Regions from separate parts of the Pantoea sp. SYBGC1 genome, predicted to be linked through region 2. Evidence: predicted binding sites of a transcription regulator. Region 2 holds the regulator's gene; each other region holds the start of a gene.
What was found. The regulator PurR, encoded in region 2, represses purine synthesis genes. The targets are predictions, from matches to a motif close to CANGCAAACGTTTGCNTG.

Region 1 (4,374 bases), 540 kb from region 2:
TTGCTGAGCTGCTTATGGCGGTGGAGCGCAGTATCAGCAGCGTGGTCGCGCAGCAGATGCAGATTTTCGGCAGCAGCGGACGCGCCTGAGATGACGGCGCGCAGCGGCATTCTGGCCGCCGGCACCCTGCTGGTCGATCATGTCCAGCGCATAACGCACTGGCCGGAGCAGGGCTGGCTGACCGAAATTGTGGCGCGTGAGCGCTGCAGCGGCGGCGCGGTGCCGAATGTGATCCTGACGCTGGCGCGCATGCAGTCAGGTTTACCGCTGGCGGCTGCGGGTATCACCGGCGAGGATGCGGACGGTGACTATCTGCTGCAGCGGCTGCGTGAGGAGGGCGTGGATTGCCGCGGCGTAACGCGCACCCGCGCGGCGGCTACCGCTATGACGCAGGTGATGACCGCGCCGGATGGTCAGCGCACCTTTTTTCACGCGCGCGGCGCCAGCGCGCTGCTTGATGTGGCGCATTTCCGCGACCTCACTACTCCGCACCGCATCTTTCACCTCGGCTATCTGCTGCTGCTCGACCAGCTTGACCGGCCCGACGCGCAGTTCGGCACGCGCAGCGCGCGGCTGCTGGCGCAGATGCAGCAGCGCGGCTATCTGACCTCGCTCGATCTGGTCTCCCGCGCCGGCGATCACCGCAGCCTGGTGCTGCCGGCGCTGCGCTGGCTCGACTATTTAATCATTAATGAGCTGGAGGCGGCGGCGCTGACCGGCATCCCGCTGCGGCACAGCGGCACTCTTGCTCCGCCCGAGACGTTTGCCGCCGCGGGTGCATGGCTGCTGCAGCAGGGGGTGCGTCAGCGCGTGGTGATCCACGCGCCGGAAGGGGCGTGGGGGGCAGAAAGGGGCGGAGAGGCGTGCTGGCAGCCGGCGTGGCAGCTGAAAGCCAGCGACATTGTCGGCAGCGTGGGAGCGGGTGACGCTTTCTGCGCCGGTGTGCTGTACGCCAGCCACGAAGGTTTTACGCTGTCAGCCACGCTGCAGCTGGCGCACACCTGCGCCTGCTTTAACCTGCGCGCGGCGAACGCGCTGGATGGCATCCGGCCGCTGCCGGAGATGCAGCGCTGGATGGATCAGGCGATCTGCGATACGCGCGCTGCCGGGCGCACCACGTCGGCTGAAAATACATAGCCGAGGCCGCGAATGGTGCGGATAAGGTTTGGCTGATGCGGGTTAGCTTCGATTTTGCGCCGCAGCCGCATGATCAGCACGTCGATAGTGCGGTCAAAGACATCCAGCGTTTCGCTGTGCGTCAGCTCCAGCAGCTGGTCGCGGGTCAGCACTTTGCGGGCGTGAGCGACCAGCGCGCGCAGCAGCGTATATTCCCCCTGCGTCAGCGGCACGCTTTCACGCTGCGGATTCAGCAGCTGGCAGCGCACCTCATCCAGCTGCCAGCCGTTAAACTGCCAGCCCGCAGGGATAACAGCACCTGGTTCATCCTGCCTGCCGCTGCGGCGCAGTGCGGCGCGCGCCCGCGCCACGACTACGCGCGGATTGAAAGGTTTGGCGATATAGTCATCGGCACCCATTTCCAGGCCCACCACCATCTCCGCTTCCGATCCCATTCCGGTCAGCATGATCACCAGCACATCCGGCCGCTCGCGCTGGATCTGCTGCAGAACCAGCAGCCCGTTTGTATCCGGCAGCATCATATCGAGCATCACCAGTGAAATATCCGCATGCTGCGTCAGCAGCGCCTGAACATCGCGCCCGAGGTGGCAGCGATACACGGCGGAAACGTGCTCACTCAAGACATCGTGCAGCAGTTCGCAGATGGCACGATCATCGTCAACGATCAGTATCGCGGGCTTCATGGTGCGGCCTCGTTATCATGCAGAGAGTAAAGGCACTATAACCTGCTGTTATTAGCCTGCTGAATCGTGCAGCAGAAACGTGAGCGATATCGCCAGGCAGAATGCGAAAGCGTGCGGCACCGCAAAATTATTGTGCTTTAGCGGATAGCGAGGAAAACGATTGCGCAGCAGCGGGGCAATGCACCATAATCGCGCCTCTTTCTGGTTCAGACTTTTCTTAACCGGATGCGCAACGGAAAACGTAAACGATTGCGCAGGAGATGGCACAGCAATTGCTATCAGGACAGGGGAAAGCGGAGGGGGCACCTCACGTCCGGCAGGCTCGCTTTCAGCAACAACCATCAGCTGTTAACCACTTTGGCCAGTGAGAACGCGCAGCCGCTGCGTCTCCGCTCATGAGAGAAAATGATGTTAGAGAAACTGTTTAAGCTTAAAGCGCATAACACCACCGTGCGCACGGAGATCGTGGCGGGGATCACCACTTTCCTCGCCATGGCCTATATCCTGTTTGTTAACCCCTCTATTCTGGGTGCGACCGGCATGGATAAAGGGGCGGTGTTTGTGGCGACCTGTCTGGCGGCGGCGATCGGCTCGATTCTGATGGGACTGATTGCTAACTATCCGATTGCGCTGGCGCCCGGCATGGGGCTGAACGCGTTCTTTACCTACACCGTGGTGCTGCATATGGGCTACACCTGGCAGATTGCGCTGGGCGCGGTGTTTTTGTCGGCGGTGATCTTCTTTGCGCTCTCGATTTTTAAAATCCGCGAGTGGATCATTGCCAGCATCCCGCTGCCGCTGCGCGCCGGCATCGCTGCCGGTATCGGCCTGTTCCTGGCGCTGATTGCGCTGGAAGGGGCCGGCATTGTGGTGGATAACCCGGCAACGCTGGTCGGGCTGGGCGATCTGACCAAACCAGGGCCGCTGCTGGCGCTGCTCGGCTTTTTTATCATCGTGGTACTGGAAGCGCGCCGCGTGACCGGCGCAGTGCTGATTGGCATTCTGGTGGTGACCTTTATCTCTATGGGTATCGGTCTGACGCCGTTTGGCGGCGTCTTCTCCGCGCCGCCTTCAATCGCACCGACCTTTATGCAGCTCGATATTGCCGGTGCCTTTAATGTGGGGCTGGTAAGCGTTATTTTTGCCTTTCTGTTTGTTGATGTGTTTGATAATACCGGCACCCTGCTGGGCGTAACCAAACGCGCAGGTCTGGCGGATGAGCAGGGCAACGTGCCAAAAATGGGGCGCGCACTGATTGCTGACAGCGCGGCGGCGCTGTTTGGCTCACTGCTCGGTACCTCAACCACCACCAGCTATGTGGAATCTGCGGCTGGCGTCAGCGCTGGCGGACGCACCGGCCTGACGGCCATTGTGGTGGCCGCGCTGTTTCTGCTGAGCCTGTTCTTCTCGCCGCTGGCGGGTAGCGTACCGGTCTGGGCTACCGCCCCGGCGCTGCTGTTCGTCGCCGTGCTGATGGCATCGGGCCTGGCGGAAATTGACTGGAAAGATGTGACGACGGCGGCACCGGTAACGGTAACGGCGCTGACCATGCCGCTGACTTACTCAATTGCGAACGGCATCGCCTTCGGTTTCATTACCTGGACCGTTGTTAAGCTGCTGAGCGGCCGCGCCCGGGAAGTGAATAGCGCACTGGTGATCCTCTCGCTGCTGTTTGTCATCAAGCTGGGCTGGCTCAGCGCCTGATGAAAAAAAGGGAAGCCCGTCCGGGCTTCCCTGCTGATAATGGCTGGCCGGCGCGTTAGCGGAACGGCGGCTCATTAAAGGTGCGCAGCTTGCGGGAGTGCAGCTTATCGCCCTCGGCGCGCAGCAGCTCTACCGCACAGATGCCAATCTGCAGATGCTCAGAGATGGCCCCTTCATAAAAGCGATTCGCCTGACCCGGCAGCTTGATCTCACCGTGCAGCGGTTTGTCTGATACGCACAGCAGCGTCCCGTAAGGCACGCGGAAGCGGTAGCCCTGCGCCGCGATGGTCGCGCTCTCCATATCCACCGCCACGGCGCGGCTCAGGTTGAAACGCAGCGCGGAAGCGGCGTAGCGCAGCTCCCAGTTGCGATCGTCCGTGGTCACCACCGTACCGGTGCGCAGCCGCTGTTTAACCTCTTCACCCGGCATGCCGCTCACTGACTTGGTTGCGTCATAGAGCGCACGCTGCACTTCGGCGATGCTGGGCACCGGAATATCCGGCGGCAGCACGCTGTCGAGCACATGGTCATCACGCAGGTAGGCGTGCGCCAGCACATAGTCGCCGATGTTCTGACTTTCGCGCAGGCCGCCGCAGTGGCCAATCATCAGCCAGGCGTGCGGACGCGTCACCGCCAGGTGGTCGCAGATCGTTTTGGCATTGGAAGGGCCTACACCAATATTGACCAGCGTAATCCCGCGCCGGTTAGGCGAGGTAAGATGCCAGGCGGGCATCTGATGCTTTTTCCACGCCAGATCGGACATCATCGCCGCCGGATCGGCCGTTTCCGCCGTGATCACGACATCGCCGGCGCAGGCGAGGCTGTCATACGGCGTGGCGGGATCCTGCAC
Region 2 (4,374 bases):
GCTGATCAGAATTTTCTAATATTGCCGCGGTCTGCTTCTGCAGCCTGCCGAACCTGTAACCGGACTATGCGTTTACTGATTACGCTTTTCATACTGGCTTTTGCTCAGCTGTTTTTTAACGTGGCCGCTGCTTCACCGCACAAGCCGGTTAACGCCAGCCTGCAGAAAGCGGAGAAAAAGAGTGCGCGCGACGATGAACGCCGCAAACGACGTCCGGTTAAAACCTCGGCTAAAAAAACACGCGTCACGCCCGTACAAAAAGTTAAATCGAAAAAAAGCCTGCACGCAGAACCGCCTGTGACTTCCCGTACCGCCCGTAAAAAAGCGCCCGCCCTCTCTGCCAGCAAAAAATATGGTCATCAGCGTACCAGCCGGAAAACAGCGGCAGCGGAAGAGAGTAATGATGCGCTGACCGGTATCAGGCTCAGCAAATCCCACCGCCTGCGCTATCAGAAGGCGCGTGAAACCGCCATGACTAAACTTATGGGCCAGCTGGGCAAACCTTATCAGTGGGGTGGCACCTCTCCGCTTACCGGATTCGACTGCAGTGGCCTGGTCTGGTACGCCTATAAAGATCTGGTCCGTTTCAAGCTGCCGCGCACGGCCAATGAAATGTATCATCTGCGCGATGCCGCTCCCATCAAGCGCGAAATGCTGGAGAAAGGCGATCTGGTGTTTTTCCGCATCAATAATCGCGGCACAGCCGATCATGTTGGCGTTTATCTGGGTAACGGCAAATTTATTCAGTCGCCGCGTACCGGCAAAGATATCCAGATCAGCGCGCTGGGTGAAGATTACTGGCAGAAGCACTATGTTGGCGCACGCCGCATGATGACGCCTAAAACCATTCGTTAGCAGTTGCGCAACATGCCGCGCGCGTCCCGGCCTGACTACACGCCAGTTGTCGGACTCTAAATATTTTCATCTGACCGCAGGTAAAAATCTCGTTTTATGCCCCTTGCCTTGCTAGAATCGCCGCCTTTCGTTGCGCAACACCTTTTGCGCACGCTGCTGTCATTATCTGTTGCGGTTAATTACTCGCCCTGAATCAGCCATTTTTACGCTGGAATGAGGCAGAAAACCCTGCGCAGACGCAAACGTTTAACACTATACTTATCATAAAGTTGCGATAGGTTTAAGAGGTCCATTTTCATGGCAACAATTAAAGATGTGGCAAAACGCGCTGGCGTATCAACGACCACGGTTTCGCACGTCATCAATAAAACGCGCTTTGTCGCTGAAGAGACGCGTAATGCCGTGTGGGAGGCGATTAAAGCGCTGCACTATTCTCCCAGCGCCGTGGCGCGCAGCCTGAAGGTTAATCACACTAAAACACTGGGGTTGCTGGCAACGTCCAGTGAAGCCCCCTACTTTGCTGAAATCATCGAAGCAATTGAAAATCACTGCTTCGCTCAGGGCTACACGCTGATTCTGGGCAACGCGCACAATGACCTGCAAAAGCAGCGCGCCTATCTGTCGATGATGGCGCAAAAGCGGGTAGATGGCCTGCTGGTGATGTGCTCTGAGTATCCGGACGATCTGCTTCAGATGCTGGAAGAGAATCGCAATATTCCGATGGTGGTCATGGACTGGGGCGCTTCCCGCGGTGATTTTACCGATACCGTGCAGGATAATGCCTTTCAGGGCGGCTACCTGGCCGGTCGTTACCTGATCGAGCGCGGTCATCGCGATATTGGCGCTATCCCGGGCCAGCTGGAGCGCAATACCGGCGGCGGACGGCACGCCGGCTTCCTGCAGGCGATGCAAGAGGCGGGGATCGCGGTGCGTGCGGAGTGGATCGTGCAGGGCGATTTTGAACCTGAGTCGGGTTATCAGGCGATGCAGCAGATCCTGAGCCAGAAGCAGCGTCCTACCGCTGTGTTCTGCGGCGGCGACATCATGGCAATGGGCGCGATCTGCGCCGCCGATGAGATGGGCCTGCGCGTTCCGCAGGATATTTCGGTGATCGGCTATGACAATGTGCGCAACGCCCGCTACTTTACGCCGGCGCTGACGACAGTGCATCAGCCCAAAGCTCAGCTGGGTGAAAAAGCGCTGGAGATGCTGCTGGACCGCATTACCAGTAAACGCGAAGAGCCGCAAACGATTGAAGTTCAGCCCAGCCTGATTGAGCGTCGCTCGGTCGGGGATGGTCCGTTTCGCGACTATCGCCGCTAAGCGCGGCGCTCGCTGAGCCACTCATGATTTAGCGTCTCAGCATCTCCCAGGTATTCCAGCAGCCAGGCCAGCGCCGGCGACGCCCGCTGCCCGGCCCAGCTGACGCAGCAGGGACTCTCCGGAAAAGGCTGCGGCAATATCAGCTCCACCAGCGCGCCGCTATCCAGTAGCGGCCGCGCCAGGTGTCCCGGGATCATCCCTACGCACAGGCCAGCCTGCAGGCAGTCGATTCCGGTTTCCCACTCCGGCACCACCAGCCGGCGCTGATTATCCAGCGTCCACGTCATACGGCGCGGTAGCGCGCGCGACGTATCTTCCAGCACCAGCGACGGCCAGGCGCGCAGCGCCTCTTCGTCAGGATGCGCGCTCTGCGCCAGTGGGTGATCCGGACTGACCACGCAGCGCCAGTTAAGGGCGCCCATATCCTGAAAAGCAAAGCGTCCGCCAACCGGGATCGCCTGCGTGGCACCAATGGCTACGTCAACCCGGCCATCAGCCAGCGCATCCCATACGCCGTTAAACACTTCATAGCTGATGATCAGCTCCATATCGGGAAAGTGGCGATAGAAATCTTTCACCAGCTGGCGCGTGCGCTGCGGCTTGACGATACAATCAACGGCAATAGTGAGCTGGCCGCGCCAGCCGTTGGCCAGCTGCTGACACTGCCGTCGCGTCGCCAGCATTTTTTTGATAACAGAGCGGCCTTCACGCACAAAATGCTCGCCGGCTGGCGTCAGAACCACTTCCCGATGCTGGCGTTCAAACAGCTCCACGGCCAGCCAGCTCTCCAGCTGCCTGATGGTATAGCTGATAGCAGAAGGCACGCGGTGCAGCTCCTGCGCTGCCGCGCTGAAACTGCCGGTGCGGGCGACGGCGTCCGCCACCTCAAGCGCATATTCAGACCACATATTTTTGCCTTCAAAAAATTTAACAGCACTCTGCAAATATTAGCGTTTCACAAAGCTGACTGCACCCTTTTACACTCCTCCGCGTTTCCCTGCCGAATGAGAAAAATAGTGATGTCATCTAAAGGATTTCTGCCCTATCTGGCGCTGCTGAGCATGCTCGGCTTTCTCGCCACGGATATGTATCTGCCCGCATTCAGCGATATGCAGCGTGATTTTGCCACCGCTCCGGGTGTTATCAGCGCCAGCCTGAGCCTGTTTCTGGCGGGCTTTGCCTGTGCGCAGGTGGGCTGGGGACTCCTCTCTGACCGAATTGGCCGCAAACCGGTTTTACTGGCGGGCCTCTCAATATTTGCCCTGAGCTGTCTGGCCATGCTGTGGGCCGACAACGTCTGGCTGATGCTGGCACTGCGCTTTATTCAGGCTGTGGGCGTCTGTGCCGCCGCCGTGAGCTGGCAGGCGCTGGTTATCGATCGCTACCCTAAAGCGCAGGCCAATAAAGTGTTTGCCACTATTATGCCGCTGGTGGCGCTCTCTCCTGCTCTGGCTCCGCTGCTGGGTGCCTGGCTGATGAGTCATTTTCACTGGCGCACTATTTTCCTGGTGCTGACGCTGATTACGCTGGTGCTGCTGGCAGGTACCCTCAGACTTCGTTCGCCGCGTATCTCTCAGGCGGCGCGCGGCGATCAGCCTGGCTGGCTGACGCTGCTCGCTACCCGCGCCTACAGTGGCAATGTGCTGATTTACTCCGCCTGCTCTGCCAGCTTCTTTGCCTGGCTGACGGGCTCCCCCTTTATTCTGGCGGCCGCAGGCTTAACCCCGGCCGATATCGGGCTCAGCTATGTGCCGCAGACGATGGCTTTCCTGATTGGCGGTTTTGGCTGTCGTGCGCTGCTTAATCGCTTTCAGGGCGCGCAGCTGCTGCCGTGGCTGCTGCTGATTTACAGCCTGAGCATTCTGAGCCTCTTTGCCGTTGCGCTGCTTCCCGCGCCGTCGCTCTTTGCCCTGCTGCTGCCTTTTTGCGGGATGGCGCTGGCAAACGGCGCTATCTACCCGATTGTGGTTGCCAGCGCGCTGGCGCCGTTCCCGCACGCCAGCGGTAAAGCAGCCGGTTTACAGAATCTGCTGCAGCTTGGCTTATGCTTCCTTGCCAGCCTGATTGTCTCGGCTGGTTTGCAGCAGGCGCTTTATCACACTACGCTGGTAATGGTAAGTACGGTGGTGCTCGCCTGGATGGGCTTCGCCTGGCAGCGCGCAACAGCAAAATCAGCCGATATCGCCCATCCCTGCG
Region 3 (4,374 bases), 370 kb from region 2:
GCTATTCAAACTCAGCCAATACCTCTGCCATGCAGGGGTATTTTTTTGCGCCGCGTGCGGCAACGCTCATAGCAGAGAGAGTCCACAGCAGCATCGTCACGTGGTGCTGCATAGACGCAAAGCCGTTTTATCTTGTATGGTAAAGCGCTAATGATGAGAACGCAGCCGTCGGGGCTGCGGTGACCAGGGAAACCTCATGAAGAACTGGAAGATAAGTGCAGAGCAGGTGCTGAGCACCGGACCGGTCGTGCCGGTCATTGTGGTGAAGCAGCCTGAGCACGCTGTGCCGATGGCAAAAGCGCTGGTCGCAGGCGGTATCCGGGTGCTGGAGGTAACGCTGCGTACGCCGGTTGCGATGGATGCGCTGCGCGCCATTATTCGTGAGGTGCCGGAAGCGATTGTGGGCGCCGGTACGGTTATTAATACGCAGCAGCTGAAAGAGGTTACGGATGCAGGCGCACAGTTTGTGATAAGTCCGGGACTAACGGAATCGCTGCTCCGGGCAGCAACAGAGGGGCCGGTACCGCTGATCCCGGGGGTCAGCACCGTATCAGAGCTGATGATGGGTATGGATCATGGCTTGCGCGAATTCAAATTCTTTCCGGCTGAAGCCAGCGGCGGCGTAAAGGCGCTTTCCGCGCTTGCCGGACCTTTTCCGCAGGTACGGTTTTGCCCGACCGGCGGCATTTCACCGGCAAACTATCGTGACTATCTGGCGCTGAAAAGCGTGCTGTGCATTGGCGGCTCGTGGCTGGTGCCGGATGAGTCGCTGCAGCAGGGGGACTGGGAGCGGATTACGCAGCTGGCGCGTGAGGCGATAGCGGGCGCGCGGTAGCTCAGGAAGCTGATATCTGGCAGCAGGCGTATGGCCTGCTGCCAGCGCTGTCAGCCTTCGGCAGTTATCGCGGCTGCGCTGGCGACGGCGCGCGCCACCGCCTCTTCCGTGCTCTCTCCGGTTGCCAGCGCGACGCCCAGGCGACGCTGTCCGCTGATCTCCGGTTTACCAAACAGGCGCAGCTGCAGGCCCGCGCCCAGCGCGGCATCAACGTGTGCAAAGCGCACATCCTGACTCTCCAGCTGCGGCAGGATCACGGCTGACGCCGCCGGACCATACTGGCGAATAGCGCCAATCGGCAGGCCGAGAAACGCCCGCACGTGCAGAGCGAACTCAGAGAGATCCTGAGAAATCAGCGTCACCATCCCGGTATCATGCGGACGCGGCGACACTTCGCTGAACACGACCTCATCACCGCAAACGAACAGCTCAACGCCAAACAGGCCATATCCACCCAGCGCGTTTACCACGCTGGCCGCAATCTCCTGCGCCCGTGCGAGGGCAGCGGCGCTCATCTGCTGTGGCTGCCAGGATTCGCGATAATCGCCCTCCTCCTGGCGATGGCCGATCGGGGCGCAGAAGTGGATGCCGTCAACGGCGCTGACCGTCAGCAGCGTAATTTCGAAATCGAATCTGACCACGCCTTCAACAATCACCCGGCCGGCACCAGCGCGGCCACCCTGCTGGGCATACTCCCACGCCTGCTGCAGTGCGTCCGCGCTGCGAATAAAGCTCTGACCTTTGCCGGACGAACTCATCACCGGCTTAACGATGCAGGGAAATCCTATCGCTTCCGCTGCGGCAAAAAAGTGCGCCTGGCTGTCGGCAAACTGATAGCGTGAGGTGGGCAGGTTCAGTTCTTCAGCGGCCAGACGTCGGATCCCCTCCCGGTTCATGGTCAGGCGTGCGGCGCGTGCGGTCGGCACCACTTTCTGCCCCCGGGCTTCAAGCTCAACCAGCGTATCGGTGGCAATCGCCTCAATCTCCGGCACCACAAAGTGCGGCTGTTCACGGGCGATCAGTGCAGCCAGCGCTTCGCCATCCAGCATATTGATTACGTGGCTGCGATGCGCAACCTGCATTGCCGGAGCATCCGCATAGCGATCGACGGCGATCACTTCCACCCCTAAACGCTGGCACTCCAGCGCGACCTCTTTACCCAGCTCGCCTGAGCCCAGCAGCATAACGCGCGTGGCACCGGGTCGCAGTGCCGTTCCGAGAGTTGTCATACCTGTCACCTTAGCAGTCAAAAAGCGCCGGCAGTATATACGAAAACGTTTGCGCGCTCACGTTTTATGCCCGTAAAGATTTTCCGTACTTTGCCCGTTCTGACATTTTCTGACGCAGGTTGCGCCAGGATAAAGCGGGCTAACGTAAACGGGAGTTAAACAATGAATCAGTGGCTGCAGCAGCTTCAGACGATTCTGGCAAAGAAAAAGCACGGCACTTCCGGGTTGGGTGACCTCCTGGGACCCGGAGCATTGGGCGGGCTGGCAGGCGTGCTGGCGGGCAGCAAATCGTCACGTAAGCTGCTGACAAAATTTGGCGGCAAGGCGCTGCTGCTGGGCGGCGGTGCGGCAGCCGGTGCGCTGTTATGGAATAAATATAAAGATCGTCTCCGCACCGCGTATCAGCCTGCATCCGGTACTGACGGGCAGCAGACACCGCCCGATCAGCGCGCAGAACGATTGATCGCTGCGCTGGTATTTGCGGCTAAAAGTGATGGTCATATTGATGAGGCTGAACAGGCTGCAATTGAGAAACATATTCAGCAGGCGGGCTATGGCGCACAGGCGGAAAGCCTGATTAAGCAGGCGATGGCGCGTCCGCTCGATCCGCAGTGGCTTGCGGCCGGGGTAAAAAATGAAGAGGAGGCGCTGGAACTCTATGTGCTCAGCTGTGCAGCTGTCGATATCGACCACTTTATGGAGCGCAGTTATCTCACCGCGCTGGGCGATGCGCTGAATATTCCGCAGGATGTGCGTGACGGGATCCAGCGAGACATCGCCGCAGAATCTGCTGGCTGAGAGGTCGGAAACAGCTGCGCCTGCGGCAGTTCTGGCATTCCCGCCTGATTGGTGCCACGCTTGCATAAAACGATTTCTCCGGGAGAAACCGCGTTATGAAACAGCCGCAGGCAAAAAAAGTTCCGCATGTCATGACGTTGCATGGCGATACGCGCACCGATGATTACTTCTGGCTGCGCGACGACGATCGTGAAGACCCCGGCGTGCTCGCCTATCTGCAGGAGGAGAACCGCTACGGCAGGGCGATGATGGCGTCGCAGAATGCACTGCAGGAGAAGGTGCTGAAAGAGATTGTCGATCGTATTCCGGGTCAGGACTATTCCGTGCCCTATACCAAAAACGGCTTTCGCTATCAGCGCCGCTATGAGGCCGGTAACGAATATGCAGCGTTTTATCGTCAGCCGGTTGAGGGGGGAGCGGACGCACCCTGGCAGCTGCTGCTTGACGGCAACAGGCGCGCTGCGCACAGCGACTTCTACACCATGGGAGCGCTTGATATCAGCCCGGACAATCAGGTTATGGCACTGGCGGAAGATTTTTTATCGCGCCGTCAGTATGGTATTCGCTTTCGTAACCTGCAGAGCGGCAGCTGGTATCCTGAAGTATTACATAACGCCTCATCCAGCGTAGCCTGGGCAAACGACTCGCGTACGCTTTACTATGTGCGCAAACATCCGAAAACGCTGCTGGCGTATCAGATATGGCGCCATGAACTGGGCCATCCGCAGAGTGATGACCAGCTGGTGTATGAAGAGAAAGATGAGAGCTTTCATCTTAGCGTGCATAAAACCACGTCAGAACACTTTATTCTAATTGCGCTCTTCAGCACCACCACCAGTGAGATCCTGCTGCTGGACGCGGAGTATCCTGACGCACAGCCGCAGGTATTCTGCCCGCGCCGGCGCGATCACGAATACAGCATCGACCACTATAACCACAATTTTTATATCCGCTCGAACCGCGACGGCAAGAATTTCGGTCTCTACCGCAGCGCCTGGCTGGCGGAGCAGCGCTGGGAGACGCTGATACCGGCGCGCGAGCACGTGGTTCTGGAGGATTTCCAGCTGTTTCGCAGCTGGCTGGTGGTGGAGGAGCGCCAGCGCGGCGTCAGTACGTTGCGACAGATTAACCGCGCCAGCGGCGAGAGCTATGGTATTGCGTTTGACGATCCCGCCTATGTGACCTGGCTGGCGTTTAACCCCACGCCGGAAAGCGATACGCTGCGCTACGGCTACTCCTCAATGACCACGCCCGATACGCTGTTTGAACTGAATATGGAGACCGGGGAGCGGCGCATACTCAAACAGACGCCGATACCCGGCTTTGATCCGGATGAGTATAAAAGTGAGCACCAGTGGATCAAAACGCGCGACGGTACCGAAGTGCCGGTGTCGCTGGTTTATCATCGGAAATATTTTCAGCGCGGTAAAAATCCGCTGCTGGTTTATGGTTATGGCGCCTACGGCAGCACAATGGAGGCGAACTTTAGCGCCAGCCGCGTCAGCCTGCTGC
Region 4 (4,374 bases), 680 kb from region 2:
CGCGCCCGGAATAGATTACTTCGCAAACTGAGAGAGGTTCTCTTTATCTACGGCGACATAAGGCACGCGAACCACTTTATCTTCCATCTTGAAGTTAGTGCCCGCGGTCGGCTCTTTGCCATCTGCCAGGTTCTTCGCGATATCCAGCGTGGCTTTCGCCTGGTTTTCCGCATCGTTCAGCACGGTACCCGCCATCGCGCCCGATTTCACCAGCGCCAGCGCTTCTGGCAGCGCATCGACGCCAAACACCGGAATGCTTGATTTGTTGTGTGCTTTCAGCGCTTCAACCGCGCCCATTGCCATTGCATCGTTGTTGGCAATGATCACTTCAATTTTGTTAGCGTTCGGACCGGAGAGCCACGCATCGACTTTATCTTTCGCCTGAGCGGTATCCCACATTGCGGTATCCATCGCCAGCTGCTGCGTTTTGATGCCATCTTTGTTCAGGGTGTCGATAACATATTTGGTGCGCGCTTCAGCATCCGGGTGGCCTGGCTCGCCTTTCAGCAGGACAAACTGAATCTGGCCATCTTTGTTCAGATCCCAGGCTGGCGTCGATTTCCAGTGCTTCTCAATCAGCTCGCCCTGTTTGATACCTGACTCTTTCGAGTCTGTACCGACATAATAGGCTTTCGCATAGCTCGCCAGCACTTTGGCGTTCGGCTCTTTGTTAAAGAACACAATCGGTACGTCATTGGCTTTGGCTTTGTCGATAACTACCGCTGCCGCTGCCGGATCTACCAGGTTAATTGCCAGCGCTTTCACGCCCTTGGCCATCAGCACGTCAATCTGGTCGTTCTGTTTGGACTGGTCATTCTGCGAGTCATTCATCAGCAGCTGAATGCCGCCCAGTGTTTTCGCCTCTTTTTCGATATCCTTGCGCACCATTGACATGAAGTTGTCATCATATTTGTAAATGGTCACGCCAATGCGGGTATCGGCGGCATGCGCAGTTGCACCAAACATCATGCTGGCAACCAGTGCTGTGAGCGTGAAAACCTTCTTATTCATGGTATCTCCGGTTTTAATTATGCAGGGTATTTCATTGCGCCCTGCTGCCTGCGGGCAGCGAACGCAGTCGGTTGAAACGCTATCATTCTGGAGCAGGCGCGGGCGTTAGCCGGACCGCTCTCCCTATCCTGACTTCCCTGTACGTAACCGCTTCCTGAAGAGTGTTGTGAACCATTTCAATCGGCTACTGAAACCTGTCCGGAGAGGCGTGACCCGGCGTTTCATGATGTTTCAGTCCGGTAAGACGCTGCCATCATAGTGAGCGGTCTGGTAATTAACTGTGAATGTAATCACATATTGGAAACGGTTACATGGCGCTATCGCCCGGATTAGTGATCGACTCCACAATTTGTCGCTGGGCCACTGAGTGACGCCGCACCAGCGTAGGCATGAAACAGTGCGATGCCTGGGGATCCAGCTCGCCGGCTGCACCTTTCAGCGCCAGCTCTGTTGCCAGTTTCGCCATAGAAACAATGGGATAGCGTACGGTTGTCAGCTGGGGATCGGTGTAACGTGAAATGGGAATGTCATCAAAACCGATGACAGAAAAATGCTGCGGCACCTGAATGCCGTTATCTTTCAGCGCCGTCAGAGCGCCAGCCGCCATGCCATCGTTATAGGAAAACACGGCAGTCAGATGCAGATTGCGCCCGAGCAGCTCCACCATCGCGGCTTCACCGCCCTGCATGTCAGGTTCAGCATGGGCGATCCACGCCTCTGCCGGCTGGATACGCTGCTCTGCCAGCGCCTGCAGCCAGCCATCGCGGCGCTGGGCCACATCTTCAATCGGGTGGCTGGAGCTGAGATAGCCGATACGCTGATGCCCCTGCTGCAGCAGCATGCGGGTAGCGACCTGCGCACCGGTTACATTGTCGAGACAGACGCAGCGATGCTCGTAGCCGCGGATCACCCGGTTAACCAGCACCATTCCCGGCACCTGATCCATAAACTGCATGAGTTCAGCGTCTGAAAGCGTTTTCGCATGTACCACCAGCGCATTGCAGCGCTGACGGATCAGCACCTCAATGGCGTGCCGCTCTTTATCTTCCTGATGCCAGGAATTACTGATGAGAACATGCTTGTGCACCCGCTGTGCTACGGTATCCACCGCTTTCACCAGCGCGCCAAAAAAGGGATCGGAGACATCCATGACAACGACACCGATAGTGTCGCTGACCTGGGTAGCGAGCGCCTGTGCGTTGGCGTTCGGACGATAGCCCAGCGATTCTACCGCCTGCAGCACGGCGTCGCGGGTATCAGAGGTGACTGCACTGCTGTTATTGAGCACGCGCGACACGGTGGCAACAGAAACTCCCGCCAGTCGGGCGACATCACGAATCGTTATCATGCAGCGGTTCCACAAAGGCTGAAAGACGCGACGGGCGCGTAATAGCGCTATAGTGTCAGGCCGCAGACTTCAGCTACGTGAAACAGCTCACATCAATGAAAACGGTTACATTGCTTTATGCGATCTTTGTGATGCAGGTCATTATCTGACAGGCGGTACTGCGGTGCCGGTTGCAGAGAGACGCTGCGTCAGCCAGCGCCACAGCCACTCCAGCGGCCCCTGACGAAAATAGCGCAGCCAGAGCGCTGAGAAGAGAAGATTGACTGTCCAGATAACGGGCACCAGCGTCAGCAGCTGTAACCGGCTAAAATGCAGGAAGAGATCAAACCGGTAGAAAAGCGTGGTACAGATCAGCGTCTGTAACAGATAGTTGCTCAGCGCCATGCGCCCCACCCCCTGAATCAGGCCGCACACCCGGTTACGCGCCAGCGCAGGCCAGAAGCCGAGACAGAGCGCCGCATAGCCGAGGCTGATAAAAGGAGAGGCAAGATCGCGCGGCACCTGCAGATAAAAGCTGGTCCAGCGCAGTGCCCACTGCAGCTGCCACTGCGCAACGATACCCGGCACCGCAATTAGCCAGCCGGTCGTCAGCAGCAGCAGTGCGGCGCGCCGGTAGTGCTGCAGGCTGAACTCACCGGTCAGCCAGCCGCAGCGCAGCAGCGCGGCACCCATCAGCATCAGCCCCGCCAGCTGCCAGCCATACTGCGATGCCAGCGCCATCAGCCCCGATGCGAGCAGATCGAGCCGGTTGCGCACCGCTTCCCAGCCGCCCACCAGCTTCCAGTAACTTTCATACTCCAGCGCAGCGGCGCCCGGCTGCCAGCCGCTGCTGCTCTGATTACCGGAGATCGCCCCGAAGATAAGCAGCACCGCACAGCCCACCAGATAGAGCAGCACGCCGGTCTGAAACAGCGCACGCTCAGAGGGCACCTCACGCAGCAGACGCCAGATAATCAGGCCGATAAGCCCGTAGTCGAGGAGAATATCCCCTTCCCAGAAGAAGACGCCGTGGATAAACCCGAGCAGCACCAGCAGCGTCAGGCGCGTGCTGATCCAGCGCTTACCGCGGGGGATCTGCAGCGCCAGTCCGGCACCAAACAGCAGTGCAAACAGCGTGAGGAATTTCAGCTGCGCCAGCCCGTCCAGTATCGCCCAGGTCCAGGCATCCTGCGGCGTAACGCTGCCCTGCCAGGCGGGATTAAGATAGGCGGCTGACGGCAGGCCAAAGCCGGTGATATTGAGCAGCAAAATGCCCAGAACCGCGCATCCGCGAATAAAATCCAGCGCCTGGTAGCGTTGCATTGCGGCCCTCAGCCATCAAAAAAGGCGGCACCGGGGCCGCCTGGGGGATCAGATATGACGTACCGCGCGCAGGAACTCCTGACGCGTATTCTGGCTCGATTTAAACAGTCCGCCCAGCGACGTGGTCGTGGTGGCACTGGTCGCATCTTTCACACCGCGCGCTTTTACGCAGTAGTGAACTGCATCAATCGACACCGCCACGTTAGTGGTACCAAGCAGCGTCTGCAGCGCAACCAGCACCTGCTGCGTCAGTCGCTCCTGCACCTGCGGGCGCTGGGCGAAAAACTGCACGATGCGGTTGATTTTCGACAGGCCGATCACCTTGTCTTTGGGAATGTAGGCCACCGTTGCCTTGCCATCGATGATCACAAAATGGTGCTCGCAGGTGCTGGTCAGCGTGATGTCACGCACCGTCACCATCTCGTCCACTTTCATTTTGTTTTCGATAACGGTGATTTTCGGGAAGTTGGCGTAATCGAGACCTGAGAAAATCTCATCCACATACATTTTTGCGATGCGATGCGGCGTCTCCATCAGGCTGTCATCTTCCAGGTCCAGATTCAGCAGCTGCATGATTTGCGTCATGTGACCGGCAATTTCACGCTTGCGCGTTTCGCTATCCATTTCGCGCACCGGGGCGCGTAACGGCGTTTCCAGACCGCGCGCCAGCAGCGCTTCATGAACCAGGGCGGCTTCCTGACTTAAGGTGCTCA

Region 1: a site for PurR is predicted at 1,970-1,987, ahead of AC2CF9_RS04185 (NCS2 family permease). Genes of this name have one in related genera too.
Region 3: a site for PurR is predicted at 2,103-2,120, ahead of purT (formate-dependent phosphoribosylglycinamide formyltransferase). Genes of this name have one in related genera too.
Region 4: a site for PurR is predicted at 2,454-2,471, ahead of galS (HTH-type transcriptional regulator GalS). Genes of this name have one in related genera too.

Annotation. Positions count from the first base shown of each region.
Region 1 is NZ_JBXUNM010000001.1:880,338-884,711, reverse strand. Features, by position in the region: gene AC2CF9_RS04200 (ketose 1,6-bisphosphate aldolase) at 1-89, shown strand, start outside; gene AC2CF9_RS04195 (carbohydrate kinase family protein) at 91-1,137, shown strand; gene AC2CF9_RS04190 (response regulator) at 1,080-1,820, opposite strand; gene AC2CF9_RS04185 (NCS2 family permease) at 2,226-3,524, shown strand; gene AC2CF9_RS04180 (AMP nucleosidase) at 3,580-4,374, opposite strand, start outside.
Region 2 is NZ_JBXUNM010000001.1:342,441-346,814, reverse strand. Features, by position in the region: gene AC2CF9_RS01670 (C40 family peptidase) at 67-855, shown strand; gene purR (HTH-type transcriptional repressor PurR) at 1,153-2,178, shown strand; gene punR (DNA-binding transcriptional activator PunR) at 2,175-3,086, opposite strand; gene punC (purine nucleoside transporter PunC) at 3,195-4,374, shown strand, end outside.
Region 3 is NZ_JBXUNM010000001.1:714,678-719,051, reverse strand. Features, by position in the region: gene AC2CF9_RS03375 (bifunctional 4-hydroxy-2-oxoglutarate aldolase/2-dehydro-3-deoxy-phosphogluconate aldolase) at 197-835, shown strand; gene purT (formate-dependent phosphoribosylglycinamide formyltransferase) at 886-2,064, opposite strand; gene AC2CF9_RS03365 (tellurite resistance TerB family protein) at 2,227-2,862, shown strand; gene AC2CF9_RS03360 (prolyl oligopeptidase family serine peptidase) at 2,958-4,374, shown strand, end outside.
Region 4 is NZ_JBXUNM010000001.1:1,018,998-1,023,371, forward strand. Features, by position in the region: gene mglB (galactose/glucose ABC transporter substrate-binding protein MglB) at 16-1,011, opposite strand; gene galS (HTH-type transcriptional regulator GalS) at 1,319-2,359, opposite strand; gene yeiB (DUF418 domain-containing protein YeiB) at 2,501-3,661, opposite strand; gene folE (GTP cyclohydrolase I FolE) at 3,710-4,374, opposite strand, start outside.